Pontibacter akesuensis: one gene and its partner. Each later gene encodes a partner of the first gene's protein in a complex. Links are inferred from orthologs where the notes say so. Each region holds a gene or a part of one and is shown in the gene's direction. Other genes may lie near its edges.

The links.
Region 2: the proteins of carB (region 1) and carA are in contact, whole or in part, in a solved structure (PDB 1KEE), measured with the Escherichia coli proteins. The link is inferred for Pontibacter akesuensis from one-to-one orthologs.

The regions. Positions count from the first base shown.
Region 1 is NZ_CP014766.1:1,593,039-1,599,369, reverse strand. What follows is about bases 1,319-4,702. They hold carB (carbamoyl-phosphate synthase large subunit), read left to right. Parts: upstream 1,319-1,688; coding sequence 1,689-4,502; downstream 4,503-4,702. Other genes in these bases: A0W33_RS06665 (helix-turn-helix transcriptional regulator), read left to right, coding at 1,343-1,543; A0W33_RS06670 (hypothetical protein), read left to right, coding at 1,319-1,353. In the rest of the region: A0W33_RS06680 (hypothetical protein), read right to left, coding at 1-214; A0W33_RS06675 (hypothetical protein), read right to left, coding at 425-643; more of A0W33_RS06670, read left to right, coding at 880-1,318; A0W33_RS06655 (hypothetical protein), read left to right, coding at 4,764-5,690. UniProt on the Escherichia coli protein: Large subunit of the glutamine-dependent carbamoyl phosphate synthetase (CPSase).
Region 2 is NZ_CP014766.1:2,524,783-2,528,455, forward strand. The notes cover bases 1-2,915. They hold carA (glutamine-hydrolyzing carbamoyl-phosphate synthase small subunit), read left to right. Parts: upstream 1-857; coding sequence 858-1,973; downstream 1,974-2,915. Other genes in these bases: A0W33_RS10835 (DNA-directed RNA polymerase subunit alpha), read left to right, coding at 1-135; rplQ (50S ribosomal protein L17), read left to right, coding at 208-780; eno (phosphopyruvate hydratase), read left to right, coding at 1,996-2,915. Outside these bases: more of eno, read left to right, coding at 2,916-3,273; A0W33_RS10855 (FtsB family cell division protein), read left to right, coding at 3,362-3,661. UniProt on the Escherichia coli protein: Small subunit of the glutamine-dependent carbamoyl phosphate synthetase (CPSase).

The DNA.
Region 1 (6,331 bases):
CAACAGTCCAGCGGGCATCCTCATCGGAGAGCGGGGGCAGCATGCGCCGATCGGAGATGGCATACTGAATGTTCCTGGTGTCTACATAGTGGATGAAGCGTTTCAGGGCCTCCCGGTACTGGGCACTGGTGCAGCCGCCATACCATTGACTCACGAGCACGTTATGTGCCGTGTAAAGTTCTAAATGCTGGTAAGGTGCCTCAAACAGTACCATAAGTGCCTTGGTTCTAAGACATAAACTATGATAATAATACTTTATTAATATCTAAAAAGCAAAGCATGTCACAACGTTCGTACTTAAAAATTACAGTATAGTAATATCACGCCTTTGCGGGCAGGGCACAAAGAGGCAGACCTCTCCTATAAATCCTGCGCACATGCCTAATCGCGCTGCACAGGGACACATTATTGGGGAGCACGCGGCTTATTTCGTGCGCAGGTTATTGGCGTTGCTGCCATCTAACTTACGCGTATCCTCTTCATTTCTGGCTGCCACGTTTCCGGCTTCCTCTTTGCCTTCAGGCTCTTTGTCAAAGCTGTCGACCTTCCTTTTCTTTATGCCGGTCAGTGGCTCAGGGTTGTCGTCGGGCAGGCGCCTGCTTTCATCCGAATTCGTTATAAAATCATCTTGTCTTGGTGTCATAGCCGAATAGTATAAGTTATACTTCTGTTTACGTATCCAGGTGGCTTTGTTGGCTTTTGCCGTGATTATAGTTTCTGCATTTAGTAAAGAGAAGTCATCAAATCAGACAAATGATGCGGTCAATAAAAGTTGGTAAAGGCATTGAAAATCAGAGTTAGGGTACTTTTTTATCTGAAAAGTAAAGTGTAGTTTACATAAAGGAAATAAAGTTGTACTTCTTGAAATGAGCATGTCCTATGAAGCAAGGGTTGATCGATATAAAAATGCTGCCTTACCGGTACAGGAAGATTGGATTTTGGATGCTGCTATCAGCGCTTCCAGTGGCTTTGGCACTTGTTGGCCTGTTGCTTGCAACGGGAAGTATAGCCGATCCGAGGGCTTTTTTCAGTGAGTGGAATTACTCGATCGTTTATTATCCGCTTATCGTGGCGCTGGCGCTGTTGGTTTTTTCGGAAGAGCGGCAGGAAGACGAGATGGTGCAGAGCCTTCGGTATAAGTCGTTAGTGAGTGGCGTGTATTTTCTGGTGGTTGCGCTGCTGTTGCTCCCGTTCTATGCCAACATTTATACTTTGATTATGGGCAAAAACAGCATTATGCCCGATGTAGGTGGTATGCTGGGCACCCTTCTGTTGCTGCTTGCCTACATTTATGGCTCCTTCCGGTACAACCTGCACTACATGCGCAAAAAATTGACTGCTGATGCGGAATAGCATTAAGGTGGAGCGCGCAAAAAAAGACATTACGCAGGAACAACTCGCCCAGGCCCTTGGGGTAAGCCGGCAGACCATCAACGCCATTGAGAAAAATAAATACCTGCCCTCCACGTTGCTGGCACTTAAAATGTCGGCCTTCTTTGGGGTGAGTGTAAACGAGCTGTTTATCTTGGAGGAAGAGGACTGACAGCCGTGTTTATACTTGCGTAGGCGGTGGTGGTCTGGTGGCTGCCTTCCGGCGCTGGTTTTAAATAAAACGGCGCGCTGGCCTTTTTTTCTTGTGGCCCCGAACATTTTCCGCTAACTTTGGGCAATTTATACATACCGCCCCAATGCCTAAAGACAACTCCATCAAATCCGTTCTCATCATAGGCTCTGGACCCATCATCATCGGCCAGGCCTGCGAATTCGACTATTCTGGCTCCCAGGCCGCCCGCTCGCTACGAGAGGAGGGAATAGAAGTGATCCTCATCAACTCCAACCCGGCTACCATCATGACGGACCCTGTTACGGCAGACCATGTGTACCTGAAGCCCCTGGAGAAGAAGTACATTATTGAGATTTTAGAAAAGCATAAGATTGATGCGGTGCTGCCTACTATGGGTGGCCAAACTGCCTTGAACCTTGCCATTGATTGTGATAAAGCCGGAATCTGGAAGAAGTACGGCGTTCGCATTATCGGGGTGGACATCAAAGCCATCGAGACGACAGAGGACAGAGAGGAGTTCCGCCTGAAAATGCTGGAGCTTGATGTGAACGTGTGTAAAGGCGAAACGGCTACCTCTTTTCTGGAAGGCAAAGAGATTGCTCAGGAAATAGGATTTCCGCTCGTAATCCGCCCATCGTTTACGCTGGGTGGCTACGGTGGTGGCTTTGTGAATACGCCGGAAGAGTTTGATGCCGCCCTGACCCGCGGGTTGCACGCATCGCCTACACACGAGGTGCTGATAGAGCAAAGCATTATGGGTTGGAAAGAGTACGAGTTGGAGCTGCTGCGCGACAACATCGGAAACGTCATCATCATCTGCTCCATTGAGAACTTCGACCCAATGGGCGTGCATACCGGAGACTCTATCACGGTGGCCCCAGCCATGACCCTGCCTGACACGGTGTACCAGCAAATGCGCGACCTGGCCATTAAAATGATGAATGGCATTGGACAGTTTGCCGGTGGCTGTAACGTACAGTTTTCCGTGAGCCCGGAGGATGACACCATTATCGCCATCGAAATCAACCCGCGCGTTTCCCGTTCTTCTGCCCTGGCCTCCAAAGCCACTGGTTATCCAATTGCAAAGGTTGCCGCAAAGCTGGCCATTGGTTACAATTTGGATGAACTGAAAAACGCTATCACCAAAACTACATCTGCCTACTTTGAGCCGGCACTGGACTATGTTATCGTGAAGATACCGCGCTGGAACTTCGATAAGTTTCCGGGTGTGAACCGCACGCTTGGTCTGCAGATGAAGTCGGTGGGTGAGGTGATGGGCATTGGCCGCACCTTCCAAGAAGCGCTGCAGAAGGCCTGCCAGAGTCTGGAGATAAAGCGCAACGGCATCGGTGCTGATGGCAAAGAGAAAACAGATTACAACGAGTTAGTAGATAGCCTGAAGAACCCAAGCTGGAACCGTTTGTTCAGCATTAAAGATGCTATGCGCATCGGCATCCCGACCAGCACCATCCAAAAGCTGACCAAAATTGACCCGTGGTTCCTGGCTCAGATCGAGGAGCTGGACCAGATGGAGAAGGAGATCGAGAAGTATAACCTGGCCACTATTCCGGCTGATTTGCTGCGGGAGGCCAAAGTGAAAGGCTACGCCGACCGCCAGATAGCGCACCTGCTGCGTTGCAAGGAAAGTGAAGTGCACAGCGTGCGCACCGAATTGGGCATCAAGCGCGTGTTCAAAATGGTAGATACCTGCGCGGCCGAATTTGAAGCGAACACGCCCTACTACTACAGCACCTTTGAGGGCGAGAACGAGAGTATCGTTACAGACAGGAAGAAAGTGGTGGTGCTAGGGTCTGGTCCGAACCGCATTGGGCAGGGCATTGAGTTCGACTACAGCTGTGTGCACGGCGTGCTGGCTGCAAGAGAGTGCGGCTACGAGACGATCATGATCAACTGCAACCCTGAAACGGTTTCCACAGATTTCGATATCTCTGATAAACTGTACTTCGAGCCGGTGTTCTGGGAGCATATCTACGATATTATCCTGCACGAGAAGCCGGAAGGTGTGATTGTGCAGTTGGGTGGGCAGACAGCCCTGAAGCTGGCGGAGAAACTGGATCGCTACGGCATCAAGATTTTCGGCACCAGCTACCAGGCTTTGGACTTGGCTGAAGACCGTGGTTCCTTCTCCTCACTACTGCGCGACCTGAGCATTCCGTACCCGCCATTTGCGGTAATCGAGACGGCAGAGGAGGCGCTGGAGCTGTGCAAGGAGCTTAAGTTTCCGCTGCTGGTGCGCCCTAGCTACGTGCTGGGTGGCCAGAACATGAAGATCGTGATTAACGAGAAAGAACTGGAAGCCCACGTGATTGACCTGCTGAAGGACCACCCGGGCAACAAAGTGCTGCTCGACCACTTCCTCGACAACGCCATCGAAGCTGAGGCGGATGCTATCTGCGACGGAAAGGATGTGCACATCTGCGGCATCATGGAGCACATCGAGCCTGCTGGTATCCACTCCGGCGACTCATACGCGGTGCTGCCTCCGTTCGATTTAAGCGAGAACGTGATGAACCAGATAGAGGAGTACACTAAGAAGATCGCGGTGGCTCTGCAAACGGTTGGGGTGATTAACATCCAATTCGCTATCAAGAACGAAACGGTATACATTATTGAGGCCAACCCGCGCGCCTCGCGTACCTTCCCGTTCATTGCCAAGGCATACAGGGAGCCGTACATCAACTACGCCACCAAGATTATGCTGGGCGAGAAGAAAGTGAAGGATTTTGTGTTTAACCCGTACAAGCACGGCTACGCTATCAAGGTGCCGGTGTTCTCTTACAACAAGTTTCCAGAGGTAAACAAGGAGCTTGGGCCGGAAATGAAATCCACCGGGGAAGCCATCTACTTTATCGACGACCTGCAGGACGATTACTTTACCAAAGTATACTCCGAGCGGAACCTGTACCTGAGTAGGTAATACAAGTCTACTTATTAAAATATAAGCCTCTCCTGTTCGTTCAGGAGAGGCTTTTTGTTTCGATCAGATTTGAGGTGCGGATGTAAAACAGGTGCTTGGGTCTGGGCTGATATTCCAGGAGCGGCTTGTAATTGAGCAGCTTATTTCCGTAGTTTTGCCAGCTAAAGCGAAGCAGGCGCCGTATTGCTAAGGCAGCCTCTGGTGCAAGATTTTATACTTGCTCCTCAACATTTAACATTCAAAATTTTTAAACTCATACGTATGCGTTTTTCTGTGGCTTTTATGCACCGTTTGTGCTTTTTTATGCTGCTGGCCCTGGTGGCTGGTTGCACGGCGCCGCGTGCAGTAATTAACTCGGGCAAGGTAACGGCACCGGGCAAGTTCAAGGCAGGCGTGAACTTTGGCGGCAACATCGCTACGGAGCCTATAGGTCAGCTCGATGATATTACTAAAGCCGCCGTAGATGCCATCGCCAAGAAAGACTCGGTATACTTCGACGCTCAGATAGAGACAGCCACGCGGGCACTTTTGGCCTATGCCTTAGACCCGGTTGGCCCCACTTTTGATTTTTACCTGCGCTATGGCGTGGCCCCGCGGGTGGATGTGGGCTACAAGTTTGCCTCGGGCGTGCACGTGTTCGATGCGCAGTACCAGTTCCTGGGTCCGACAGGAACGCCGGATAGCCGGGGTGCAGGAGCCGTGAACGGGGCTTGGTACGGCAGCGTGGGCCTGCAGTATGCCGGCCAGAGCTCTGATTGGGCTGATAAGCTCTTTTTGGATAAGCTGCAGCCCATACTTCAGTTCACCGCGAAGCGACGTGATTACACAATCCCGCTTATCTTCAGTAAGTCGCTGGGGGTAGAGGAGGAGAACGGTAGCATTGCCTTTGGTGCCGTGTACAACCACACCAACATTACGTATGGCTTTGAGCCCGGCAGGCTTTTCGAGCGAATCGGAAGCGATGTAGAGAAAATTGATGCCTTGATGGAAAAGAACAGTTTTGGCTCCTACGGCTTCTTCGTGAACGCCAAACTGGGCATCAAGTATGTGTACATTCTGCCAGCCATCACCATCTACTACCAGAACTACGGCGACTACAAACTCCTCAATAACACCAGCTACAGCTACTCCGGCTTAACGTTTATTCCGTCTATCGGCATCCAGGCCAGCTTTGGCAAAGGAAGGTAAAAGGAGTGCTGAGTTAGGAGTCCTGAGTTGTGGGAGGTGTAGGAGCTGTGTAATTGTCAGAATCAGAATTGAAGGTGTTTTTAGATGGACGGGATGGAGCAAGGGCTTAGCTTGCGTAGCGTTGTCATCTAACTACTTCTAGCCCCTAGCTATTTTTAGGAAGTGAATTATCGGCAGTTGTGCAAACATCCCCCTACCCCCTTCAAAGGGGGACTTGGCTTTAGTTGCATAGGTACCGCTTTAGCTAACTGAACAGATTTCAGTCCTTGGGTTGAGCGCCTATGCGAGTTTTTCGGTCCCGCGCTAGCGGGATTGCGAAGCGAAGCGAGCAAAGAAAAGCTCCCAGCGCGATGCCCGATGACGAGGCCCCGCGGCCGTGAGCGCTCCAAAGCCAGAAATGAAACGATTGGTATCTGGGAACTGGAGGATGAACAGTAGCTAGAAAGTATAGCCTGGCTGAAGTTGCGAAAGCAGTGGAAAAGCAAGTATGGCTGCAACAAGTATAGCCACCGCTGTGCAAGTATGGCTTTGCAAGCCAGTCGAGTTACAAACCCGACACCATAGTAAGACACAACTCTAAAGTCTTGCGCCAGTACACGAAGTATGATTGCAGTTGGCAACGGCAGTTTAAGGCAGAGTTC
Region 2 (3,673 bases), 930 kb from region 1 along the record:
CAGCTGGACATCGCTGATATGATGAAGTTCAGAAACTTCGGTAAGAAGTCTTTGACTGAGCTGGAAAATCTGGTTCAGGAGAAGGGTTTGGTTTTCGGAATGGACCTTTCTAAGTATAAATTAGAGGAAGATTAATTAAATCCTACGGCATAATTCCCAATCCCTGCAAAGGTTGATTGACGGTATGCACGTGCACAAATCAATATAATGAGACACGGTAAAAAATTCAATCACTTAGGAAGAACCGCTTCGCACCGCAAGGCAATGCTATCTAACATGGCGTCGTCTTTGATCGTACACAAGCGCGTTTCAACAACAGTGGCAAAAGCCAAGGCCCTTCGCAAGTATGTGGAGCCGCTTCTTACAAAAGCTAAGAGCGACACAACACACTCCAGAAGAACTGTTTTCGCTTACCTTCAGGACAAAGAGTCTGTTAAAGAACTTTTTGACGAAGTATCAACGAAGATCGCAAACCGCCCAGGTGGTTACACGCGTATCATCAAAACTGGTTACAGACTGGGTGACAACGCAGAAATGTGTGTGATCGAGCTGGTAGACTACAACGAGGATATGCTGTCAACTTCTGGTGACACTGCAACAGGTGCCAAGAGAACGCGTCGTCGCGGTGGCAAGAAGAAGTCTGACGAAACAACTGCCGCTGCTCCAGCTGCAGCTGCAACAGAAACTCCTGCAGCCACTGAAGCAACAGAAGCCCCTGAGGCAACTGATGCTCCTGCTGAGTCTAACGACAAAACAGAAGACACAAAAGATGCGCAATAAGCTCTGTTTGTAAATAATTTAAAGGGACATGACGTAAGTCGTGTCCCTTTTTTTATGTTTGTAACAAAATTTTTAAGATGAAAAAACATACATCCTCTGAAGCTATCCTTCTTTTAGAAGATGGAACAGTATACAAGGGCAAGAGCCTGGGCCGGATTGGTACTTCGGGTGGTGAACTCTGCTTTAACACTGGCATGACCGGTTATCAGGAAATCTTTACCGACCCCTCTTACTACGGGCAATTGGTTGTTACCACTGTTTCGCATGTAGGCAACTATGGCGTGCAGCCTAACGAAGTAGAGTCGGGACGCGTGCAGATCAGTGGCCTGGTTTGCAAAGATTTCTCCAACCATTTCTCGAGGAAAACAGCGGAAGGGTCGCTACAGGAATATTTTGAAAAGGCCGGTATCGTGGGTATTTGTGAAATAGACACACGGTCTCTTGTGCGGCATATTCGGGATAAAGGAGCCATGAACGCGATCGTCTCATCTGAAATAACGGATGTGGAGGAGTTGCGTAAGAAGTTAAATGCTGTGCCGTCGATGAATGGACTGGAACTGTCGTCGCATGTGAGCACGACAACGGAGTATGATCTGAAGCCCGAGGTCCCTAAGTATAGAGTAGCCGTTTTGGACCTCGGTGTGAAGCGTAACAGCCTGAACAACTTTATGCAGCGCGGCTGCGAAGTAAAAGTATTCCCGTACAATACCTCCTTCGAGGAAATGGAGAAGTGGAACCCAGACGGTTACTTTATTTCAAACGGCCCTGGCGACCCGGCAGCTACTAAGGATGCAGTGGCAAGCGTGAAACAGATACTGCAGCAAGAGATACCTATGTTCGGTATTTGCATGGGACATCAGATTCTGGCGCAGGCGAATGGGATTGCTACCTATAAAATGCACAACGGGCACAGGGGATTAAATCACCCAGTAAAGAACCTGCTAACGGGCCGAAGCGAAATTACAAGCCAGAACCACGGCTTTGTGGTGGATGCGGAGCAACTGAAGAATCACCCGGAGGTAGAGATAACACACATTAACCTGAATGACAATACGGTGGAAGGCATGCGCATGAAAACCAAACCTGCGTTTTCGGTGCAGTTCCACCCGGAGTCTTCACCAGGGCCACACGACTCGACCTATTTATTTGATGAGTTTGTGGCACTACTGGAGCAAAGCAAAAACAAAGTATAACTATCGTAAAACAACAAAAGCAATGAGTATTATCACTGACATCAAAGCCAGACAGATATTCGATTCGAGAGGCAACCCTACTGTAGAAGTAGATGTAACGACGGAAAGCGGCATACTAGGCCGCGCTGCGGTGCCATCTGGTGCCTCTACCGGCGTGCACGAGGCAGTGGAACTGCGTGACAACGACAAGAGCATGTACATGGGCAAAGGTGTGCTGCAGGCTGTTAAAAACGTAAACGAGAAGATTGCCGAGGAAATCATCGGTTTCCCTGTGTTCGAGCAGAACCTGCTGGATAAGATCATGATCGAGCTGGACGGCACGACCAACAAAGGCAACCTGGGTGCCAACGCCATACTTGGTGTATCGCTTGCCATTGCCCGCGCCGCTGCGCAGGAGCTGAACATGCCGATTTACCGCTATGTAGGCGGCGTGAACGCGAATACGCTCCCTGTGCCGATGATGAACATCCTGAACGGTGGCAGCCATGCGGACAATGCCATTGATTTTCAGGAATTCATGATCATGCCAATTGGTGCTCCTTCTTTCTCTGAGGCATTGCGTATGGGTTCGGAAGTGTTCCACCACCTGAAAAACGTGTTGAAGAAGAAAGGCCTATCTACCAACGTGGGTGATGAAGGTGGTTTTGCGCCAAACATTGCATCCAACGTAGAGGCGATAGAGGTGGTATTGCAGGCGATAGAAGCTGCCGGTTACAAGCCGGGAGACGATATGATGATTGCCATGGATGCAGCCAGCTCCGAATTTTACGATGCTTCCTCCGGCAAATACCACTTTAAGAAGTCTACAGGCGATAAGCTGACTTCTTCTGAAATGGTAAGCTACTGGAAAGACTGGGTGAACAAGTATCCGATCAACTCCATTGAGGATGGCATGGCTGAGGACGACTGGAAGGGCTGGAAAGAACTGACGGAAGCTATTGGCAGCAAGTGCCAACTGGTGGGTGATGACCTGTTCGTAACCAACGTGGACCGTCTGCAGCAAGGCATCGACCAGGGAATAGCTAACTCGATCCTGATCAAAGTAAACCAGATCGGCACCCTGACAGAAACAATCAACGCGATCAACCTGGGCCGCCGCCACGGGTATAAGAGCGTGATGAGCCACCGTTCCGGCGAAACAGAAGATAGCACCATCGCTGACCTGGCTGTTGCGCTGAACACAGGCCAGATTAAAACAGGTTCTGCTTCCCGTTCTGACCGTATGGCCAAGTATAACCAGTTGCTTCGAATTGAGGAGGAACTAGGGGAGACAGCATACTTCCCGGGCCGGAAATTTTAAATTTAGATTTCTGAAAAAATAATAGCTAAGGCTGTGGGTTATGAAGCTCACAGCCTTATTTTTGTAAGAGTACTTTAAGCCCAGAGTTATGATACAGCGCATCCCCAAAATATTCAGAAACTTCTATTTTATCGCTTCTGTCATTTTTGTAGTATGGATGCTGTTTTTCGATTCAAACGACTTTGTAACGCAGTACCAGATGCGCCGGCAGCTAAACGACCTGGAGGCGGATAAGGAGCACTACCTGGAGAAGATGGCCGAGGTAGAAAAAGACCGTAAGGAGCTGATGGGTAACCCGGCACTGCTGGAGAAATTCGCCCGCGAGAAGTACCTGATGAAGCGCCCAGGTGAGGATGTGTTCATCGTGGTAGTAAAAGACGAAGAGTAATTAGTTTTGGGT